2 linked regions of the Spartinivicinus marinus genome follow. The protein of the gene in region 2 binds, or shares a complex with, the protein of the main gene of each other region. Links are inferred from orthologs where the notes say so. Each region holds a gene or a part of one and is shown on either strand. Other genes may lie near its edges.

What was found. The genes of interacting proteins can lie anywhere in the genome.
Region 1: the proteins of rpsJ (region 2) and nusB are in contact, whole or in part, in a solved structure (PDB 3D3B), measured with the Escherichia coli proteins. The link is inferred for Spartinivicinus marinus from one-to-one orthologs.

The regions. Positions count from the first base shown.
Region 1 is NZ_JAPJZK010000001.1:1,534,117-1,537,466, reverse strand. The notes cover bases 1-2,987. They hold nusB (transcription antitermination factor NusB), read left to right. Parts: upstream 1-1,249; coding sequence 1,250-1,726; downstream 1,727-2,987. Other genes in these bases: OQE68_RS07050 (phosphatidylglycerophosphatase A family protein), read left to right, coding at 2,814-2,987; thiL (thiamine-phosphate kinase), read left to right, coding at 1,814-2,800; ribH (6,7-dimethyl-8-ribityllumazine synthase), read left to right, coding at 768-1,244; ribBA (bifunctional 3,4-dihydroxy-2-butanone-4-phosphate synthase/GTP cyclohydrolase II), read left to right, coding at 1-761. In the rest of the region: more of OQE68_RS07050, read left to right, coding at 2,988-3,302. UniProt on the Escherichia coli protein: Part of the processive rRNA transcription and antitermination complex (rrnTAC). The complex forms an RNA-chaperone ring around the RNA exit tunnel of RNA polymerase (RNAP).
Region 2 is NZ_JAPJZK010000001.1:1,908,559-1,912,071, forward strand. Bases 284-3,070 are described here. They hold rpsJ (30S ribosomal protein S10), read right to left. Parts: upstream 1,940-3,070; coding sequence 1,628-1,939; downstream 284-1,627. Other genes in these bases: rplD (50S ribosomal protein L4), read right to left, coding at 284-875; rplC (50S ribosomal protein L3), read right to left, coding at 887-1,519; tuf (elongation factor Tu), read right to left, coding at 2,107-3,070. Outside these bases: rplW (50S ribosomal protein L23), read right to left, coding at 1-276; more of rplD, read right to left, coding at 273-283; more of tuf, read right to left, coding at 3,071-3,300; fusA (elongation factor G), read right to left, coding at 3,338-3,513. UniProt on the Escherichia coli protein: Involved in the binding of tRNA to the ribosomes. Part of the processive rRNA transcription and antitermination complex (rrnTAC). The complex forms an RNA-chaperone ring around the RNA exit tunnel of RNA polymerase (RNAP).

The DNA.
Region 1 (3,350 bases), 370 kb from region 2 along the record:
ATATTGTTCAGCCTGGTCATATCTTTCCTCTGAGAGCGCAGCCGGGTGGCGTGCTGAGTAGAGCGGGCCATACTGAAGCTGGTTGTGATCTGGCCAGGTTGGCAGGGCTGACACCTGCTGCAGCTATTGTGGAAATTATGAACGAAGATGGTACCATGGCCCGCCGGCCAGACCTGGAAACATTTGCGGAGACGCATGGGTTAAAAATCGGTACCATTGCCGACTTGATTCACTATCGGATATTAAATGAAAGAACCGTTACAAAAGTGGATCAGCAAACGTTAACAACCGAGTTTGGCGAGTTTGAACTCACAGCGTTTAAAGATTCTATTCAAGGTAATACCCATATTGCATTGGCACTTGGTGAAATCGGTACAGATGAGCCGACCCTGGTAAGGGTGCATGTGACTGACCCGATTCGTGATTTGCTAGCAGCGCAGCCTCCTCAGCATTCAAGCTGGAGTATTCAAAAAGCGCTTAAAAAGGTGGCAGATGAAGGTAAAGGGGTAGTGGTGCTGTTGAACCCAACAGCCTCACTAGATTTTCAAGGTAGCATGAACCGATTTTTTCACCCGGAGCAAAGCCAGCGAGCACCAGGCCAATCTGGCTCAGGGGCTTACTTAATGGTTGGGACCGGCTCACAAATTCTTAGAGAGCTAGGGGTAGGTAAAATGAAACTGCTTAGCTCGCCAATGAAATTTGGTGCTATTTCTGGGTTTGAATTAGAAATTTGTGAATATATCCCGTTTGAAGAGGCATAGTAATCAATGTCAGAAATTAACACAGTAGAAGGCTTCTTAACCCCCAATGATGGTAAATATGTCATCGTTGTTGCTCGCTGGAATGGCTTTGTGGTTGAGAGCTTACTGCAAGGGGCTATTGATACACTGATTAGGCATGGTATTGATCGGGATAACATAACGATTGTTCGTTGCCCAGGTGCATTTGAAATTCCTCTCACTGTAAAGAAAGTTGCCAAGCAGGGGCAATATGATGCCATTATTGCTTTAGGTGCAGTGATTCGTGGCGGTACCCCTCACTTTGAGTATGTGGCCGGCGAGTGTACCAAAGGGCTAAGCACCATTTCTTTAGACTATGAACTACCCATTAGCTTTGGTGTGCTGACAGTAGACACTATTGAACAGGCGATCGAGCGTTCTGGTACCAAGGCGGGTAACAAAGGCGAAGAAGCGGCTTTGTCAGCGCTGGAAATGGTAAGTTTGTTAAGTAATTTAGAGGCTTAAGTTAAGTGAGCGACGCAGTATCACACCCTACTGGGGATAAACCCAAACCTTCAGCTCGCCGTAAGGCTCGTCAGTTTGCACTGCAAGCACTTTATCAATGGCACATGGCTGGTGGTAATGTGGCAGCAATTGAAGCGCAATTTCGTACTGATAATGACATGAAAAAAGTGGATGTCAGCTATTTTCATGATTTGCTTCATGGTGTTACCCATAGCCTGGCTGATATCCAACAAGCTATTGAGCCTTATCTAGACCGCGATTTAAAAGAGCTTGATCCAGTTGAACTAAACACCCTTCGTATCGGGGCCTTTGAGCTGTTAAAGCGAATTGATGTTCCCTATAAAGTGGTAATTAATGAATCAATTGAGCTGGCCAAGCGGTTTGGTGCTGAGGAAAGCCATCGATATGTTAATGGGGTGTTGGACAAAGTCGCTGCTAGAGCCCGTTATCAGGAAGTCAATAGCCACCGGCTGAAACCATAGTTCAAACCGTTCATTGTGCTCTGATGAGCTACCTATGATCGGGTGAAATATCCAAGCTGTCAGTAAATCAGTGGATTTTGGTAAAGATTGAGCGAATTCCAACTCATTGCTAATTATTTTAATCAGCCATCCCTGACCTCGGTAGGTGAGATCCCTGCTGAAATAGGGATAGGTGATGACTGTGCGCTACTCTCAATTCCTGAACAGCAACGACTGGCTGTGTCTATAGATACATTGGTTGCTGATGTTCACTTTCCTGCGGAAGCAGCCGCAGAGCAAATTGGTTATCGTGCCCTTGCTGTGAGTGTCAGTGACCTGGCGGCAATGGGAGCCACTCCAAGCTGGTTTACCCTTGCCTTGACCCTCCCTGAAGCCAATGAGTATTGGTTGGCGGAGTTTGCCAAGGGCCTTAGTCTTGCAGCAAGCCAGTTTGGCATTAGGCTGATAGGAGGTGATACCACTAAAGGGCCTTTGACGATTTCCATCCAGGTACAAGGAATGGTCAGTGCCAGGCATGCCATGCTGCGCAGTAATGCGAAGGTGGGTGATCATATTTATGTGTCTGGCACCTTGGGTGATGCAGCAGCAGCGCTTGACTATGTGATCCCCCAGCCAACCCTGGCAGCTGCTAATGAAAATTCCTCTGTCGCTTATTTGTATCAGCGCTACTTCCAGCCAGAACCACGTTTGGCTCTGGGTAAGCAGTTGGCAGCACTCGGTGTAAATTGTGCCATTGATATTTCTGATGGATTACTGGCTGATTTAGGCCATATCCTGTCAGCCAGTGCCAAAGTGGGGCCGTGTTTGGGGGCGCAAATTGACCTCACTGACCTGCCTATCTCCAAAGCGCTTATGAGCCACACAGATAAAGCCCGAGCAACTAGTTTAGCTTTAACAGGAGGGGATGATTATGAGCTGTGTTTTACAGTACCTGCAGATCTTATCCAGCAACTGTCTCCTTTGATTGAAGCTGGTGAAATAACCCTGATAGGCCATATTACTGCTCAGCCAGGCATAGTCGATAATCTTGGTCAGCCAGTGATGGTTGCCTGCTCTGGCTATCAACACTTTTAGTGGTGCCCTTTATATGTCCGAAATCCCAAAAGTAACTCTAGCGAGTGTCTTACGTAACCCTGTTCATTGTCTGGCTTTTGGCTTTGGCAGTGGAACCGCGCCAATAGCTCCAGGGACATTCGGTACCTTGGCAGCAGTGCCTATTTGGCTGTTGTTGTGTCAGTTACCACTGGTTTGGTACAGCCTGATAGTATTGGTTGCTGCTGTTGTGGGGGTCTGGCTGTGTGGTAAAGCAGCAGAAGATCTCAAGGTGCATGATCATCCTGGCATTGTTTGGGATGAAATGGTGGGCTACTGGATTACTATGTGGGCTGCTCCTGCTGGATGGTACTGGCCAATATTAGGTTTTGCGCTGTTTAGGCTTTTTGATATCTGGAAGCCTTGGCCAATTTCAGTGGCTGATCAACACCTTAAGGGGGGGGTTGGGATAATGCTGGATGATTTGTTGGCTGGATTGTTTGCCCTGGGAGTAATGCAGCTAGCTTATTATTGGGCAGTCTAATATAGCGCTACACTTAGTTCATAATTCTGTCATTAAATGCTGTCATTG
Region 2 (3,513 bases):
AATTTCTTGACCTTGCTCAAGACAAACATACGCTTTCTTCCAGTCAGAGCGCTTGCCAATACCACGCGCAGTACGCTTGGTTTTGCCTTTAACCTTAACGGTTTGAACCGCTTTGACTTTCACTTCAAAAAGCTTTTCTACGGCTTTTTTAACTTCTAGCTTGGTAGCCGTGGTAGCAACTCTAAACACATACTGACCAGCTAAATCAGCTTGAAGTGTTGCTTTCTCGGAAATGTGTGGACCAAGCAGTACTTTAAAGATTCGCTCCTGGTTCATCCTAACATCTCCTCAAACTTTCTTAAGGCAGCGACAGTTGCGACTACTTTTTCATGAGCAACCAGGCTAACTGGATTTGCAGCATTCACATCGCAAACATCAACATGAGGAATGTTCCGCACACCCAGATACAGGTTTTCTTCAACTGCATCAGTGATGATCAATGCATTAGTAGCATCAAGCTCTTTTAGCTTGCTCAGCACCTCTTTGGTTTTTGGCGCAGCAACTGAAAAGTCTTCTACAACAACTAAACGCTCTTGACGAACCAGCTCAGACAAGATGCTCCGCAGCGCAGCGCGGTACATTTTCTTGTTCAGCTTTTGTGTGTGATCTTGTGGCTTAGCCGCAAAAGTCACTCCACCAGAACGCCAGATTGGGCTACGAATAGTGCCCGCACGCGCGCGACCAGTACCCTTTTGACGCCATGGTTTACGTCCACCGCCACTCACTTCTGAGCGAGTTTTCTGTGCACGAGTACCTTGACGAGCACCAGCCAAATAAGCGACAACTGCCTGGTGAACCAGAGTTTCGTTAAAGGCTGCGGTGAAGGTGTGATCAGAAACTTGGACCGTACCGGCACCAGTTACATTCAAATCCATAACTCTCCCCCTTAGCCACACTTAACGGCTGGACGAACGACCACATCAGAACCTGTAGCACCAGGAACTGCACCTTTGATTAACAGCAGGTTGCGTTCGACATCAACACGTACAACTTCAAGGGACTGAACTGTCACCCGCTGATTACCCATTTGACCTGCCATTTTCTTACCTTTGAAAACACGGCCTGGGGTTTGACACTGACCAATTGAGCCAGGGGCACGGTGAGACAGTGAGTTACCGTGAGTAGCGTCCTGAGTAGAGAAATTCCAGCGCTTAACTGTGCCGGCAAACCCTTTACCTTTAGAACGTCCAGTAACATCAACTTTTTGACCAGCCTCAAATAGGCTGACATTGATTTGGTCACCTACTTTGTACTCTGCGTTATCTGCACGGAACTCCCACAACCCACGACCAGCTGGAGTGTCAGCTTTAGCGTAGTGGCCAGCCAAAGGCTTGCTTACGCGAGAAGCTTTTTTTGCACCAGCGGTAATTTGGATTGCATTGTAACCGTCAGTCGACTCAGTTTTAACCTGGGTAATCCGGTTAGGATCGACTTCAATAACAGTAACAGGTACAGAGGCACCGTCTTCGGTAAAAATGCGCGTCATGCCGCACTTTTTTCCGACTAATCCGATACTCATAATTTACCTCTTTCGTGTACGGGGCTATAACCCGCTATGGCCGCCCATTTCAGAGCGTTACACAAACAAAAAGCGTAGATCTTATTCAGGTCTACGCCCCCAATCACATCAGGCTAGGCTGATTTGAACCTCAACGCCGGCAGCCAGATCTAACTTCATCAAAGCATCAACTGTTTTATCAGTTGGCTCGACAATCTCCAGCAGGCGCTTGTGAGTGCGAATCTCATACTGATCACGGGCGTCTTTATTAACGTGAGGTGAAATCAGTACGGTAAACCGCTCTTTTTTGGTAGGCAATGGGATTGGACCACGCACCTGAGCCCCAGTACGTTTTGCAGTTTCTACAATTTCCTGGGTAGACACATCGATCAGGCGGTGATCAAACGCTTTTAAACGGATACGAATCTGCTGATTTTGCATTTGATCAAAACTCCGGGTAAAGAACTTAACTAGGCAATCAATGTTGCCATAGCAAAAGGAGGCAAGATTCTATAGACGCCACCTTTTCCTGTCAAGAAATATACAAAAAGAGGCCCTTTCTCCGAAGAGGGGGCCTCTTTTTGTTACAAGCCAATTATTAAGTTAGCTTACTCAATAATTTTTGCTACTACACCAGCACCTACAGTACGACCACCTTCACGGATAGCGAAGCGTAAGCCATCTTCCATAGCAATTGGCGCAATCAAAGTCACTTTCATTTGAATGTTATCGCCAGGCATTACCATTTCAACACCTTCTGGTAATTCTACCGCGCCTGTAACGTCAGTGGTACGGAAGTAGAACTGTGGACGATAACCTTTGAAGAATGGTGTATGACGACCACCTTCGTCTTTGCTTAATACGTAAACTTCTGATTCAAACTTGGTGTGTGGAGTGATAGAGCCAGGAATAGCCAATACTTGACCACGCTCTACGTCATCACGCTTAGTACCACGCAACAACACACCAACGTTCTCACCTGCACGACCTTCGTCAAGCAGCTTACGGAACATCTCAACACCAGTACAAGTCGTTTTTTGCGTGTCGCGGATACCGATGATCTCTACTTCGTCACCGACTTTAACGATACCACGCTCTACACGACCCGTTACTACAGTACCACGACCAGAAATAGAGAATACGTCTTCGATAGGCATCAAGAATGGCTGATCGATAGCACGCTCTGGCTCTGGGATGTACTCATCTAAAGTCTCAACTAGTTTCTTAACCGCAGTACTACCCATTCCATTATCATCTTTACCTTCTAACGCCATTAGCGCAGAGCCGGTGATAATTGGGGTGTCGTCACCTGGGAAGTCATACTGGCTTAACAGCTCACGCACTTCCATTTCTACCAGCTCAAGCAGCTCTTCATCGTCAACCATATCAGCTTTGTTTAAGAAAACAACGATGTAAGGTACACCTACCTGACGAGACAACAAGATGTGCTCACGAGTCTGAGGCATGGGGCCATCAGCTGCAGAACAAACTAAAATAGCGCCGTCCATTTGAGCCGCACCAGTGATCATGTTTTTCACATAGTCAGCGTGTCCTGGACAGTCAACGTGTGCATAGTGACGAATTGGAGAGTCATACTCAACGTGTGCAGTTGAGATAGTAATACCACGCTCGCGCTCTTCTGGTGCATTATCGATTTGATCGAATGCTTTTACTTCACCACCAAACGCCTCAGCACAAACACGAGTCAATGCTGCAGTTAATGTAGTTTTACCATGGTCAACGTGGCCGATAGTACCTACGTTTACATGGGGTTTGGTACGTTCAAACTTTGCTTTAGCCATTTTTACAATATACCTTATTCAAATATCAGCGATCTGATTAAGCCTTAGTAACTGCTTCAGCAATACTGGCAGGTGCTTCTGCATACTCTTCGAATTCCATTGAGTATGTGGCACGACCTTGTGTTGCTGAACGCAAGTCGGTGGCATAGCCAAACATTTCACCAAGAGGCACTTGAGCACGGACGACTTTACCTGAGGTACTATCTTCCATCC